DNA from 2 places in the Mesorhizobium sp. B3-2-1 genome. Region 2 is predicted to be linked to the other one. Evidence: predicted binding sites of a transcription regulator. Region 2 holds the regulator's gene; the other holds the start of a gene.
What was found. Region 2 encodes LexA, which represses DNA repair genes until DNA is damaged. Its sites were predicted from a motif close to TGTTCNNNNTGTGTTCNG; they were not measured.
Positions count from the first base shown of each region.

Region 1: recA (recombinase RecA) is a predicted target of LexA. The motif match lies at 4,208-4,225, and genes of this name have one in related genera.

Region 1 covers NZ_VFTI01000003.1:294,527-302,345, reverse strand. The annotation lists gene alaS (alanine--tRNA ligase) at 111-2,777, opposite strand; gene recA (recombinase RecA) at 3,050-4,150, opposite strand; gene FJW08_RS05080 (IS1595 family transposase) at 4,352-5,233, shown strand; gene FJW08_RS05075 (hypothetical protein) at 5,293-6,198, opposite strand; gene FJW08_RS05070 (carbohydrate kinase family protein) at 6,509-7,453, shown strand; gene FJW08_RS05065 (pseudouridine-5'-phosphate glycosidase) at 7,511-7,819, shown strand, end outside.
Region 2 covers NZ_VFTI01000002.1:29,053-36,871, reverse strand. The annotation lists gene gltX (glutamate--tRNA ligase) at 1-101, opposite strand, end outside; gene FJW08_RS01980 (ComEC/Rec2 family competence protein) at 205-2,658, shown strand; gene lexA (transcriptional repressor LexA) at 2,652-3,395, opposite strand; gene FJW08_RS01970 (GntR family transcriptional regulator) at 3,806-4,579, opposite strand; gene FJW08_RS01965 (ABC transporter substrate-binding protein) at 4,733-5,719, shown strand; gene FJW08_RS01960 (ABC transporter ATP-binding protein) at 5,778-6,557, shown strand; gene FJW08_RS01955 (ABC transporter permease) at 6,563-7,486, shown strand; gene kynU (kynureninase) at 7,521-7,819, shown strand, end outside.

The sequences.
Region 1 (7,819 bases), on a different contig from region 2:
GCTTCTCCCCGTCACTATACGGGGAGAAGGTGCCGGCAGGCGGATGAGGGGCAGCGCCACCCCTCAATACAAAACAATTCGCCCTGAAGCGATTGCCCAACCACAATCGATCAGGCTGCCTCCAGCGCCGCCCTTACCGCGGCGATCGCATCATTGGCTTTCGACGCATCCGGGCCACCGGCCTGGGCCATGTCGGGGCGGCCGCCGCCGCCCTGCCCGCCCAATGCGGCGGAGGCCACGCGTACCAGGTCGACGGCGCTGAAGCGGCTGACGAGATCATCGGTGACGGCGACCACGACGCTCGCCTTGTTGTCCTCGCCAGCGCCAACGAAGACGACGACGCCAGAGCCAAGCGAGGTCTTGCCGGCGTCGGCGAGCGGCTTCAGATCTTTTGGTGATACGCCGGAAACCGCCTTGCCGAGGAAGCCGACGCCAGCGACGATCTCGTTGGCGGCTGGCGCATCGGCAGGCGACCCGCCGCCCAGCGCCAGCTTCTTGCGCGCTTCGGTCAGGTCCTTCTCGAGCTTCTTGCGTTCTTCGAGCAGCGCTTCGACGCGCGCTGGCACATCCGCCGGCGAGATCTTCAGCGTGGCGGCGGCCGCCTTCAGCCGCCTGTCCTGTTCGTCGAGATGTTTTCGCGCGGCTTCGCCTGTCAGCGCCTCGATGCGGCGCACGCCTGCGGCGACCGCACCGTCCGAGACGATGCGCACGAGGCCGATATCGCCGGTCGCCCTGACATGCGTGCCGCCACACAGTTCGACCGAATAGGGCCGGTTGGCCTTGGCGCCATGCAGGCCCGTGCCCATCGAGACGACGCGCACTTCATCGCCATATTTCTCTCCGAACAGCGCCATCGCGCCCTCGGCAATGGCGTCGTCGACCGACATCAGGCGCGTGGTGACCGGGCTGTTCTGGACAACGATCTCGTTGGCCATGCGCTCGACCTCATCGAGCTCCTCGGCCGAAATCGGCTTGTTGTGCGAGATATCGAAGCGCAGGCGCTCGGGCGCGACCAGCGAGCCTTTTTGCGCGACATGGGTGCCCAGCACCTCGCGCAGCGCCTCGTGGATCAGATGCGTCGCGGAGTGGTTGGCGCGTAGCCTGGAGCGCCTGGCATGATCGACCTTCAGTTCGACCGCGGCACCCGTCTTGACCGTGCCCGCGATCACCTTGCCCAGATGCACGAACAGACCATCGGCCTTCTTTTGTGTATCGGAGATCTCGACCGAGAACCCCTCACCCGAGATAACGCCGGTGTCGCCCATCTGGCCGCCGGATTCGCCATAGAATGGCGTCTGGTTGACGACCACGGCCACCGCATCGCCCTTGGCGGCGCTGTCGACGGTCTTGCCGTCCTTGACCAGCGCCTGGATGAGGCCCTCAGCCTGTTCAGTCTCATAACCGAGGAATTCGGTGGCGCCGGTCTTTTCACGCACGGAGAACCAAACCGTCTCGGTGGCCGCTTCTCCGGACCCGGCCCAATGCTTACGCGCCTCCGCCTTTTGCTGCTCCATCGCATTGGTGAAGCCGGCAAGATCGACCGAAATGCTGCGCTGCCGCAGCGCGTCCTGTGTCAGGTCGAGCGGGAAGCCATAGGTGTCGTAGAGCTTGAATGCCGTCTCGCCATCCAGCATGTCGCCGGCGCCGAGCTTCTCCGTCGCCTCGGAGAGCAGCCCGAGGCCACGCACCAGCGTCTTGCGGAACCGTGTCTCCTCGAGTTTCAAGGTCTCGGTGATCATCGTTTCGCCACGCACCAGTTCCGGATAGGCCTGGCCCATCTCGCGCACCAGCGCCGGTACCAGCTTCCACATCAATGGATCTCGGGCGCCGAGCAACTGCGCATGGCGCATGGCGCGGCGCATGATACGGCGCAGCACATAGCCGCGGCCTTCATTCGACGGCAGCACGCCGTCGGCGACCAGGAAGGAGGACGAGCGCAGATGATCGGCAATGACGCGGTAGGACGCAACCGTTTCCGCATCGGGCGCGCGCCCAAGCGCGGAGGACGCCACATCGATCAAATGACGGAACAGGTCGGTCTCGAAGACGCTCTCCACCCCTTGCAGGATGGAGGCCATGCGCTCCAGTCCCATGCCGGTGTCGATCGACGGGCGCGGTAGGTCGACCCGCTCCTCCTTCGTCACCTGCTCATACTGCATGAACACCAGGTTCCAGAATTCGAGGAACCGGTCGCCATCCTCCTCCGGACTGCCGGGAGGGCCGCCCCAGATGTGCTCGCCACGGTCGATGAAGATCTCCGAGCACGGGCCGCAGGGTCCGGTGTCGCCCATCGCCCAGAAATTGTCGGAGGTCGGGATGCGGATGATGCGATCGTCGGAGAAACCGGCGATCTTCTTCCAGAAGCCGGCCGCCTCGTCGTCCGTGTGGTAGACGGTGACGAGCAGCTTGTCCTTCTTCAGCCCGAATTCCTTGGTGATGAGGTTCCAGGCAAGCTCGATGGCGCGCTCCTTGAAATAATCGCCGAAGGAGAAATTGCCGAGCATCTCGAAGAAGGTCAGGTGGCGCGCGGTATAGCCGACATTGTCGAGATCGTTGTGCTTGCCGCCGGCGCGAACGCTTTTCTGGGCGGTGGTGGCACGCGAATAGGGCCGCTTCTCCAAACCGGTGAAGACGTTCTTGAACTGCACCATGCCGGCATTGGTGAACATCAATGTCGGATCGTTGCGCGGCACGAGCGGGCTCGAGGCCACGACCTCATGGCCCTCCTTGCGGAAATAGTCGAGAAAGGTCGACCGGATCTCGTTCACGCCACTCATGGATACTGCCTTTTCGAGAGAACCGCCGGCCGGACCGGCGGGAGATGGCTCTGTGTTTTCTAGAAGATGGAGTTGGCCTTTTAGCCGTAGCTCTTGACCCTGTCCAGAAACACGGAATTGGGCCAATTCGCGCTTTGCACCGGCATTTGCGCAGACGCGCAAACGAAAACCGCCGGCGCGAAGGCCGGCGGTTTGGAACGCGATACTACAGAACTCTGTTACTTAAGCATCAGATAATAGGCTGGTTTTATGGCCAAACTCTGGCCGTTACCCTACATCGCGCCGGCTTCGTCCTCGAAACCGTCGTCGCCATTGCCTTCAGAGCCACCATTTTCGAGGAATTTTTCGGCGATCAACCCGGCATTCTGCCTGAGCGCCAATTCGATCTCGCGCGCGGTGTCAGGATTGTCGCGCAGGAACAGTTTTGCATTCTCGCGGCCCTGGCCGAGACGCTGCGAATTGTAGGAGAACCAGGCGCCCGACTTCTCGACCACGCCGGCCTTGACGCCGAGATCGACCAGTTCGCCGGTCTTGGAGACACCCTCGCCATACATGATGTCGAACTCGACCACCTTGAAGGGCGGCGCCAGCTTGTTCTTGACCACCTTGACGCGGGTCTGGTTGCCGACCACCTCGTCGCGATCCTTGACCGAGCCGATGCGGCGGATGTCGAGGCGCACCGAGGCGTAGAATTTCAGCGCGTTGCCGCCGGTCGTCGTCTCGGGCGAACCGAACATGACGCCGATCTTCATGCGGATCTGGTTGATGAAGATGACCATGGTGTTGGAGCGCGAGATCGAGGCGGTCAGCTTGCGCAGCGCCTGGCTCATCAGGCGGGCCTGCAGGCCGGGCAGCGAATCGCCCATCTCGCCCTCGATTTCGGCGCGCGGCGTCAGCGCCGCCACCGAATCGACCACCAGCACGTCGATGGCGCCGGAACGGACCAGCGTATCGCAAATCTCCAGCGCCTGCTCGCCGGTATCGGGCTGCGAGATCAGCAGGTTCTCAAGATCGACGCCGAGCTTGCGGGCGTAGACCGGATCGAGCGCGTGCTCGGCGTCGACGAAGGCACAGATGCCGCCCTTCTTCTGGGCTTCGGCCACGGTGTGCAGGGCCAGCGTCGTCTTGCCCGAGCTTTCCGGCCCGTAGATTTCGATGATGCGGCCGCGCGGCAGGCCGCCGACGCCGAGCGCGATGTCGAGGCCGAGCGAGCCGGTCGGCACCGTTTCGATCTCGACGACCTGCTCGTTGGCGCCGAGCCGCATGATCGAGCCCTTGCCGAAAGCCCGCTCGATTTGCGACAGCGCCGCATCCAGAGCCTTTGATTTGTCCACTGCCTTATCCTCTACCAGCCGCAAAGAATTCTGAGCCATGATACATCACCCCTTGGTCGTCAATGAAGGCCGGACAATCCGTAATCCCTGCCATTTTGTACCTTTTTTGTTCTCATTTGGCAAGGGTGACAACCAACTGAAAAACAAGCGATATCCCAATTTGTTCTTTTTTTGTCTCGCAACCCCGGGCAGGGATGTATCCCCTTGAAACATGTAAGCGGTCATGCTATATGATCCTGTATGAGCACGAACCCGAAACTCCCGACGATTCGCCAGTTCCTTGAACGGTTCCCGGATGACGAGACTTGCCTCGATCATCTTATGGTTACCCGTTACGGAAAGCGTCACGTTTGCGCCAAGTGCGGCAAGGAAGCGAACTTCCACCGCGTTAAGACCCGTCGCTGCTACGAATGCGATTTCTGCGGCTATCAGGTCTACCCGACCGCCGGCACTCCGTTCGAAGCCACGCGCACGTCCTTACGTGACTGGTACACGGTCATGTTCCTGTTCTGCTCATCCCGCAATGGCGTGTCCGCAAAGGAAGTCCAGCGCACTATCGGTGTGACCTACAAGACGGCGTGGCGCATGTGCAATCTCATCCGCCAGTACATGGGCTATGTCGACGGCGACACGCCGCTTGGTGGCAAGGACGGCGGCATCGTTGAAGCCGACAAGATGTTTTACGGTGGCAAGGACAAGCAGGGCGAGGACGACAAGACGGTTGTGTTTGGCGCTATCGAGCGCGGCGGCGAAGTCATCACGCGCATCGTGAAGGGTCGCGGTCGCAAGCACGTCATGCCAGCCATCTTCGATTGGATTAAGCCCGGATCGCGCGTTGCGACCGATGAGGCTGGCGTGTTCAACGAGCTATCCGAGCTTGGTTATCTGCATGGCACCGTGAACCATAGCCAAGGCGAATATGTGCGCGGTCAGGTCCACACCAACAACATCGAAGCCTTCTGGTCGCACGTTAAGCGTTCGATGCGCGGGACTTACGTTTCGGTTTCTGAGAAGTGGTTGCAGACCTACCTTTGGGAGTTCGAATTTCGGCAGAACCTGCGGAAGCATCCCCACTTGATGCTTGACCTCTTGTTGCAATCGTTCCCGCGCCCGGAACGGTGAGCGGTGGCTTGGTAGCCATCGCCTCTAAGAGACGGTCAAATCGCTTGGTTGCTTTATCTTCATTCATCATGGATGCGCACAAGATGTATCTCAGATGGTTCTAAATCGAGGCCAACGCGTTTCGAAATTAGCACTATGTCGCCCGTGATGCGATCCCGGCCCCACAATTGTTCCGGCGTCGCGGCGTCCATTAGCCTCATTCTCAGCCGCTTGTCATGCAGACCCAGCGGAACGGCAGCCCAGCCTGAAGCGTCGCGGTCTTTGTCCTGAGCGTGAACTTCAAGGACTACACCATCATAGTGCCGTGACTTTTCCGTTTGGGCGGCTTTTTCATACGCAAAGTCCATCGGAGCGTCGGCAACGGTGCTGCTATCGATGGTCGTGTCATTAACCAGGATAGGAGCATTTCCTTGTTTCTTGCTGGGCATAAAGAACTTCACAGCGCTATCGCCAAGCTGCTTGATCCGCGTTTTGACGCCGTAGCGCTTGTCGAGGAACGCCTTGACGTCCTCTTCAGACCTGCCGGAGCGCTGGGCCAAATCCTTGATAAGCGATCTCTTGAAAAGTTGCGTGGGCGTGTCTTGGACCTTACCCAGCACGAGTTTCTGGACGAAATCCGCGCCATAGACGATAGCCACTAGTGCCAAGACGACGAGTAGTGTGTCGGCATTTGCCGGGACGGTGTATCCAGTGTGATCGTGTATCAATTGTGGAAGCTCCTGCCGAAGTTCATCCTGAAAATAGGCAAAGAGCCCAACGAGCAGAACTTCCTTCAGGCTTCCGGACGAGATTTGCTGGACGCGAACGTCCACCTTCTGCACCGTCAATCCCGGAATGAAGTTTTCGAGGTTCTTTCCGGCTTCCTCCAAGACCCTTTGGAGTGCAAGCAGGCTGTTTATTATCTCCTGTATCGGAACGTTCGCTGCCGTCTGATATTCGACCTTGAAAGGTATTTGAATTTCCATCCGATCCCCCCAACGCAACAATAGCGCATAGGATCAGACCTTGACCCCAAAGTGGAGTCTGATTCGGGTGGCTTTCAGGGGCGGACTCGATCATCTCCGAAAGTATGGCACATTCGGCGATTTCGATTCACATGTTCGAAGGGGATACATCCCCCCGGGCAGGAGAGGGCTCCGCCCGGGCAGGAACAGGCTCCGCATTGGGCCAGACGGCTCGATCCTATCGCCCGGCCGAATCGCCGTCCTGCATGCGAAGCTCTGTCGCGCATTGTAGCGCTTGTGCGTCTGCAACAACAAAGGTCATATCGCCGCCATGGTGGAATCCCTAGAGATACTGGCCGTGGGCGGCGCCCATATCGACCGGCGTGGCCAGGTGTCCGGCCCCTATGTGCCGGCCGCCTCCAATCCCGGCACGATGCGCGAGGATGTCGGCGGTGGCGTCTTCAATGCGTTGCGCAGCATGGTACGGCGCGGCCTCTCCGCATCGCTGCTCTCGGTGCGCGGCGGCGACGCGTCAGCCGATACGGTTTCACGGGCCATCGCCGAGGCAGGCATCGTCGATTTGTCGGCAGTGTTCCTCGACCGTACCACGCCGAGCTATACGGCACTGATCGATCGCGAAGGCGAATTGATCGTCGGCTTTGCCGATATGGCATTGTACGACCTGGCCTTTCCCAAGCAGATCCGGCGTTCCAAGATACGCCAGGAAGTGGCCGCCGCCGATGCCATCCTGTGCGACGCCAACCTGCCGTCGGCCGCGCTGGAGGGGTTGCTGTCGCTCGCCGCCGGCAAACCAGTTTTCGCCATCGCGATTTCGCCGGCCAAGGTGACGCGGCTAATACCGGTGCTCGGCGGGCTGGCCCAGCTCTTCATGAACCGGCGGGAGGCCCTTGTGCTGGCCGGCGTCAATGCAGGTGCCGCGGAGGGGGAAATGATCGACGGCTTGCGATGCAGCGGCCTTGCCAGCGGCGTGGTCACGGCAGGCAGCGGCCCCGTGCTGGGTTTCGATGAGACAGGTGCCTTTTCGATCCTGCCGCCTGTCCCCAGAAAGGTCGCCGATGTCACCGGCGCCGGTGACGCGCTGGCAGGCGCGACGGTCGCGGCGCTGCTGCGCGGCCTGCCGTTGCGCCAGGCCCTGCGCGAAGGCGTCGCGGCGGCAACGTTGGCCATCGAAAGCGCCAACGCCGTGCCCGAATTCACCGCGGCGAGCTTCGCGGAAGCGCTGGCCCTTGTGCCGGATGCCAGGGAAGTGGCATGAGACCGGCAAATTCATAGAGCGCAGTGGATGCGCCGCACTCCGGATTGGAGATCAGAGATGACGCCAGAAACCGCCCGCCCTTTCATCGATATCCACGCACCGGTGGCGCAAGCCCTGGCGGCCGGGCGTGCGGTGGTGGCGCTCGAAAGCACCATCATCACCCATGGCATGCCCTATCCCGACAATGGCGCCATGGCCGCCAATGTCGAAAAGATCATCAGTGACGGCGGCGCGGTGCCGGCGACGATCGCCGTGATTGGCGGCCGCATCAAGATCGGCCTCTCCGACGGCGAGCGCGAATCGCTGGCGATGACGGGTGACGCCATGAAGCTGTCGCGTGCCGATCTCGGCTTCGCCGTTGCGCAG
Region 2 (7,819 bases):
TGCTTGGCATAGAGCCAGTTGAACAGCGCCGTGCGTGCGCCGCCGATGTGCAGATAGCCGGTCGGCGAGGGGGCAAAACGGGTGATGACCTTGTCGGGCATGAAACTCTCGGAAAACGTCTGAAGCTGGGTGCGGAGTGCGCGGACTTTCGCGCGTCGCGCGTTCATGTAGCATAGGGTGTCGAGGGCGCAAGGGGCAGACCCGATGACTGGACGAGGCCGGGGCTCGGATCGGGGCGAGGGCGCCATTGTCGGCGTCAGCGAGCGGTCCCTGTTTACAACGCCTCCGGCGATCCCACTGCCATCGCCGCTCGTGGCTGCGCCCGCAATCCAGCCGCCGCAGGCGGACAGCCCGGCGCCAACTCCGTCTCCCGCCGCGCGCGGGATTGTGCGCGTGCGCCGGCAAATCGGCCTGATTGCCTTGCCTCGCCTGCGTCACGGCGTGGCCAAGGCGGCGGAGCTGGAACTCGACCGGGGCATCGCCTTCCTGCTGGTGCCGGTCTGCCTGGCCGTTGGGGCGATCGGCTACTTTTCGCTGGCGTCCGAGCCCGATTTTGCAAGGCCCGTCGCTGCCGTGATGCTGGCGGCGATCTGTGCATTCGTCTCCCGCTCTTGGCCGAAAACCCATCTGTGTTTCATGGCAGTGCTGTTGTGTGTGCTTGGCCTGCTCGCGGCGAAGGTCGAAACATGGCGAGCCGGAACCCGGATGCTGGGCTCGGAGATATCGACGCAGCTGACCGGCCGCGTGGTCTCGATCGAAGAAATGGAGACCGGCCGCATCCGGCTGACCATGGACGTGATTTCGACGGCCCGCCCGAAACTGCGCTATGCGCCGGAAAGGGTCCGGCTTTCGGCACGCAAGATACCGCCGGAAATGACCGCCGGCTCGCTTGTCACAGGTTATGCCAAACTGCTGCCGCCGACCGGTCCGGTGCGGCCGGACAGCTACGACTTCTCCTTCGAGAGCTATTTCGCCGGCATCGGCGGCAGCGGCTTCTTTCTCGGCAATCCAACCGTTGTCTCCGCCGACGACGGTGAGATGCCGCTGCCGGCACGCCTTTTTTCTGGCATCGAAGATGCCCGCGAAGCCATCGCCGACCATATCAGGGGCAGCATTGGCGGCGCCGAAGGCGAGATCGCGGCGGCGCTGATCGTTGGCGTGCGCGCCGGCATTCCCAATGAAATCAACGAAGCGATGCGGCGTACCGGCATCTATCACATCATCTCCATTTCGGGACTGCATATGGCGCTGGTGGCCGGCACCATCATGGGTCTGTTACGCGGCGTCTTCGCGCTGTTTCCAGGCTTTTCCGCGCGCCGGCCGGTGAAGAAATACGCGGCCGCCGCCGCACTTTTCTCTATCGCCGCCTATCTCGTCATTTCCGGCGTCGTCGTCGCCGCCGAGCGCAGCTTCATCATGCTGGCGGTGATGCTGGCCGCCGTCTTGTTCGATCGCGCGGCACTGACCATGCGCAACCTGGCGATCTCGGCGATCGCCGTCATCCTGGTTTCCCCGCACGAGGTCGTCGGCCCGAGCTTCCAGATGTCGTTCGCTGCGACAGCGGCCTTGGTAGGCGCCTATGCCGGCTGGGCCGACCACCATGCGGGAAAGACGAGGCCACCGCCGCCAAAGCGATCCCTGCCCGGGTTCCTGACGCGAAAGTTCCTCTTGGCGACAGGTGGATTGGCCGTGACATCCATCATCGCCGGCAGCGCAACGGCGCTGTTTGCCATCTGGCATTTCCAGCGGGTGTCGCCGCTCAGCCTGTTCGCCAATCTGGCCGTCATGCCGATCGTATCGGTTGTGATGTTCCTGGCTGTCGCCAGCGCGTTGCTGATGCCGTTCGGGTTGGATTGGCCGGCTCTCTACCTCATGGGCAAGGGCCTGACGGCGATGATCGCCGTATCGGCGTGGATATCGGAGCGCTCTCCGATCGATGGGGTCGGGCTGATCTCGCAGCAATCCGTGCTGCTGGTCACCGTCGCGCTGGTCATCGCGACGATGGCGACGACCTGGCTGCGGCTTGCCGCGCTGCCATTCGCGCTTGCCGGCCTGTTGACCGTGTCGCACACGCGCACGCCCGATGTGCTGATCTCGGAAGATGCGCGGCTGGTCGCATTGCCGATCGGCAATGGCGAACTGGCCGTCAACCGGGAACGTCCGAACGAATTCGCAGCCGAAAACTGGAAACGCGCCCTGGTCTCAGAATCAATCGTCAAACCGGAAATGTTCGACAAGACGGACGGGCAATTCGACATCGCTAGTCCCACCGACCTGCCGCAGGGATCGCCGTTCTATTGCCGCGAAGGCCTGTGTCTTGCCAGGCACCCATCCGGCGCAATCATCGCCTATGTCGAGGATCGCAAGAACACCTGGAAGGCCTGCGCCTTCGCCGACCTGATCGTCGTCAATGACGCTACCGCCTATGACGCCTGCCACAATCCGCTGGTTCTCGTCGTCACGAAACGGCAACTCGCCCGCAAGGGGAGTGCCGCCGTCTTCTTCGATCCCCAGTCGGCCACGAGCCCGGCTGCGATCGAATTCGCCGTCGACGGACCATACCGGCCCTGGCACGAGCAGCGAAAATTCTCACGCGAGGCGAGGGGGCTGCCGCCCTATAAAAAGCCTGACAAACCCGATGGCAAACCGGTTCAGTAGCGTCTTATCAGCCCGACCAGCTTGCCCTGCACCTTGACCCTGTCTGGCCCGAAGATGCGTGTTTCGTAGGCTGGATTGGCGGCTTCGAGCGCGATCGAAGCGCCCTTGCGGCGAAACCGCTTCAGCGTTGCTTCCTCCTCATCGACCAGCGCCACGATGATTTCGCCCGGACTTGCCGTATCGGCATTGCGGATGATGACCGTGTCGCCGTCGAAGATACCGGCCTCGATCATCGAGTCGCCCTTGACCTCCAGCGCATAGTGCTCGCCGCCCATGATCATGTCCGGCGGCACCGAAATCGAATGCGTCTGATGCTGGATGGCATCGATCGGCACACCGGCGGCGATACGGCCCATGACCGGAATGGACACGGCTGAAACCGCATCGTCGTCGTTACCGGCCGCCGGCAGGCGAGAAGGCGCCGCCGCCGGCCTGATCTGGCGGCCGAGACCGCCTTGGCCAAGGCTGCCCTGGATGACGCTTGGCGAGAACTTCTTCGCCGCATTGAGGCCCGGCGCGATCGAGTCCGGCAGCCGCAGCACTTCCAGCGCGCGCGCCCGGTTGGGCAGCCGGCGAATGAAGCCGCGTTCCTCCAGCGCCGTGATCAGGCGATGGATCCCCGACTTGGAGGCAAGATCGAGCGCTTCCTTCATCTCGTCGAAGGAGGGCGGTATCCCGCTTTCCTTGAGCCGTTCGTGGATGAACATCAGCAGTTCATGTTGCTTGCGTGTCAGCATGGCGGCCCCCAAGGCATTGAACGAAAGGTCTGAACCAGAATCGAAAAACAAACCCAGAACAAACACTATCTGTTCCAGTTGTGTTCCGCAACCGTTTAAAGTTTAATGAATTTGTTAAGGCATCTGAAGTTTTTTGCCCGCGACAGCGGACGGCAATCGACCTTTTCCGCCGTCGGCAAGCACATTGAAATCGTTTTGGTTAATGGGCTGTGGCCCATCCTCCGCCGAGGCTTGGCATCAGTCTTTTGGAGGGCTTTTCCGGGGGTGGATCGTAAAAATTGTGGATCCATCATTCGCGGAACGAAACGAAATCAAAACGCCAACGATCGTAGCTTCGGGCAGCGATGGATCCAGGCGTCCGGCCGGCCCCGATCAAGTGCGTGCGAACAGGCGTCGCAGGAGCGCTGAAGTCATCCCGAACTCGCTTTCGAGCTGCCGGCGCGGGCAGCGTATTCGGTTGCGCCGCTGTCTTCGCTGTGGACGTAGACACGCAGGGTGTAGCCGATATGCGCCGTCATCAGCGCCTTGGCCCGCTCGACGTCACGATCGAGTGCCGCTTCCATGATCGCGGTATGGTGTTCGATCGCAATCGCTTCGCGCAGTGCCTTCATCGCCGCTTCATAGCCATCCTTGAGGCCAGCCGCGGCCCGCAATGTCGGCGCCAGACCAAGAAAGCGATGGTGCCGGCGCAGCTGATCCGAGATTGTCGAGCGGAAACGCAGCAGCCAGTCGCATGTGGCGGCGCTCAGTAGCGCCGCATGGAAAGCCTCGTGGTTCTCGTCCCATTTGTCGACGGCCGCATCCGAGGGATCGTCGACCGCGGTCTTGCAGCGGGAGAGCCGGTAGTGGGCGGTGACGACAGCATCCTCCCACTCCTTGCCGCCTTTCTCCATCGCTTCGAGGAACAGGGGGATCTCGACCACCATCCTGGCGCGCGCCAGATCCTCCAGTTCGGCCCGCGACACCGGAGCCACGGTAAAGCCGCGATTGCTGATGGCGGTGACTAGGCGTTCGGCCTCGAGCCGCGACAAGGCTTCTCGCAACGGCGTCCAGCCGACGCCGTAGGTACCGCGCAGCGCACTCAGCTTGAGCGGGGCGCCGGGCATGAGGCGCGTGGTCAGGATATCGCGCCGCAACAGCTGATAGGCTGCCTCCGTCTTTGTGGAGCTGGTTTGATCCTGCATCGCGGTCCATCCGTCGTCTGGCAGAGAAAAATTATATATGATGTCGGAGCATGGCAAGAATTATATATAATATTTGACACGGGCCGGCGGACTGACCATGATCGCCGCAGTAGCCGCGCTCCAAGCGGCGCTGATCAAATCTGGGAGGAAATGATGTTGAAGTCGAAATCCGCTTGGTTGTCGGGTTTGTTCCTGGCCGGCGCATTGATGGTGAGCGCGGGTACTGCCGCTGCCGATCAGATACGCATCGGCATTGCCAATTTCGGCGAGCACCCCCAGCTCAACGCCGCTATAGCCGGCTTCAAGAAGGCGCTGACGGATAATGGCTTCGTCGAGGGCAAGGACGTCGTCTATACGGAGAGCCATACGAATTTCGATGCATCGCTGGTGCCGCAGATGATCGCCAAGCTGCAAGCGGAGCAGCCCAAGCTGATCTACACCATCACCACGCCGGTCTCGCAGATCGCCAAGAAGGCGCTCGCGGGCTCCGGCATTCCGATCGTCTTTGCCGCGGTCACGGATCCGGTGGCGGCCAAGCTGGTACCGTCATGGGACTCCGGAGACGAAGGCATGACCGGCGCCAGCGACCTGCAGGACGTCGCCGCGGTAATGGCCTTCACCAAGAAGCTGCTGCCGAACGCCAAGCGCTTTGGCGTGCCTTACAATCCGGGCGAGGCCAACGACGTTGCCTTGGTCGAAAAGATCAAGGCGGCGGCACCCGCCGCCGGCTTCGAGGTCGTGGAAGTCGGCATCGACAACGTCAATGACATCCAGCAGCGCATCGCTTCGCTTGCCGGCAAGGCCGACGTGATCTACGGCCCGGCTTCGAACCTGATCCAGCCGGCGATCGCCGCTGTCTCCGCGGCCGCCCGCCAGGCCGGTATTCCGGTCGTCAATTCCGATGACAGCGCGGTCCGCAACGGCACCGTGCCGGCAAGCTTCGCGGTCAATTACACGCAGGTCGGTATCAACGCCGGCAACATCGCCGCCGAAATCCTAAGGGGCAAGGATCCCAAGACGATCGCGCCGTCACGTCCTGCCTACAAGGACCACATGGCGACGATCTCGCGCAAGGCGATGGCGGCGTTCGGCATCGAGATACCGGCTTCGATGGCCGATTGCGGCTGCATCGTCGACTGACATCGGGGCTGTGAGGGTGACGGCGCGGACGCCGTCACCTTGAGGTCAGGGAGGAACGATGCTCGAGATCCGATCCGCGCGCAAAGTGTTCTACAAGGGCCAGGCCGACGAGAAGGTCGCGCTGGACGGTCTCAGCCTGTCGCTTGCCACGGGCGAGTTCGGCATCGTCATCGGCTCCAACGGAGCCGGCAAGAGCAGCATGCTCAACGCCATTTCCGGCGCCCTGATCCTCGATTCCGGCCAGATCCTGATCAACGGCACCGATGTGACTGGCATGCCCGTGCACAAGCGCGCCGCGAAGCTGGCTCGGGTGTTCCAGGACCCGATGCGCGGTACCGCCGCCAGCATGACGGTCGCGGAAAACATGCTGCTGGCTGATTTGCGCAGCAGCAAGCGCACTTTGCGCCAGGGCCTGAACGCCACCCGGCTTGCGTCCTACAGGGAACGCCTATCGATACTGGGTCTCGGCCTCGAAAATCGTCTCGGCACGCGCGTCGACCTGCTCTCGGGCGGGCAGCGGCAATCCCTGTCTCTGATCATGGCAGTCGGCGGATCGCCGGACCTGCTGCTGCTCGACGAGCATACCGCGGCACTCGATCCGCGCACGGCCGAGATCGTCATGCAGGCAACGGTGCGCGCCGTCAGCGCATTGAAGCTGACGACCTTGATGGTGACCCACAACATGCAACACGCCGTCGACTATGGCAGCCGGGTGATCATGCTCGACGCCGGCCGTGTCCTCCTGGAGGTCACAGGCGAAGAGAAGGCGAGGGTCACGGTTATCGATCTGATCGGCCATTTCTCCGTCAAGACCGACCGCATGCTGCTGGCGAGCTGATCATCATGGGCTTTATCGAGGACGTTCTCACCAGCTTCGTCGCGATCATGCCGGTCACCCTGGCGCAAAGCCTGATCCTGGCCTTTGTCGTGCTCGGGATCATGATCCCGTTTCGGATGCTGAATTTTCCCGATCTCACCAGCGAAGGCGCTTTTCCGCTGGGCGGCTGCGTCTGCGGCGTTCTCCTTGCCGCCGGCGCATCGCCGCTGATGGGCATCGCTGCCGCCCTCGTTGCCGGCTTTGCGGCGGGCTGCTGCACTGCCTTCATCCATCTGCGCTTCCGCATCCACACGCTTCTTGCCGGCATCCTGATGATGACGATGCTCTACAGCATCAATCTTCGGATCATGGGTAAGTCCAACCTCTCCGTGTTCGGGTCGCCGACGGTGTTCGACTGGGTGCCGTTCGCGCGGCCGGGTTTCCCCGCCAGCAAGATCGCCGTCGCGGGCCTTCTCGCGCTTGTCGCCTTCATGCTGCTCTACATGTTCTTCAGGACCGAGAAGGGGACTGCCGTGCGCGCCGTGGGCGCCAATCCTGACATGGCCGAGGCGCAAGGCATCAATGTCTGGGCCGCGACCATAGGCGGTGTCGGGTTGGCGAGCGCTTTTTCGGCTTCAAGCGGCGCGCTGATGGTGCAGTCGCAGGGGTTCGCCGACGTCAATATGGGCCTGGGAATTCTCATCAATGGCCTTGCCGCGCTGATGATCGGCGAGGCCGTCGTCGGCAAGCAGACGGTCTGGCGTCAGTTGCTGGCGCCCTTCGCCGGCGCGATCATCTACTACCAGCTGGTGTCGTTCTGCCTCGCCGCCGGCATGCCGCCGCCTGATCTGAAGCTTGCAACGGGCCTGTTCGTGCTGGCCATGCTTGCCTTGCCCAGCCTGAAGCGCAGCCGGGGAGCCGCACCGGTACGCGAAGCCATTCGTGAGTAACCAGGACGTGAATAACCAGGGAATGTCACAGATCATGCACGCAACGCTCGATCTAGCAGCCGTCGAAGCCATGGACGCGGCGGACCCACTGCGTGCCATGCGCGACCGGTTCATTTTGCCGGAAGGCGTCATCTATCTCGACGGCAATTCGCTCGGCGCCGCGGCACCCGCGATTTTCAACGAGCTGCAGAAGGCAGCGACGCAGGAGTGGGCGCAGGATTTGATCCGCGCCTGGAACACCGCCGGCTGGTTCGACATGCCGGTCGCGCTTGGCGACCAGTTGGGACGGCTGATCGGTGCGGCGGCCGGTCAGACGGTGGTCTGCGATACGAC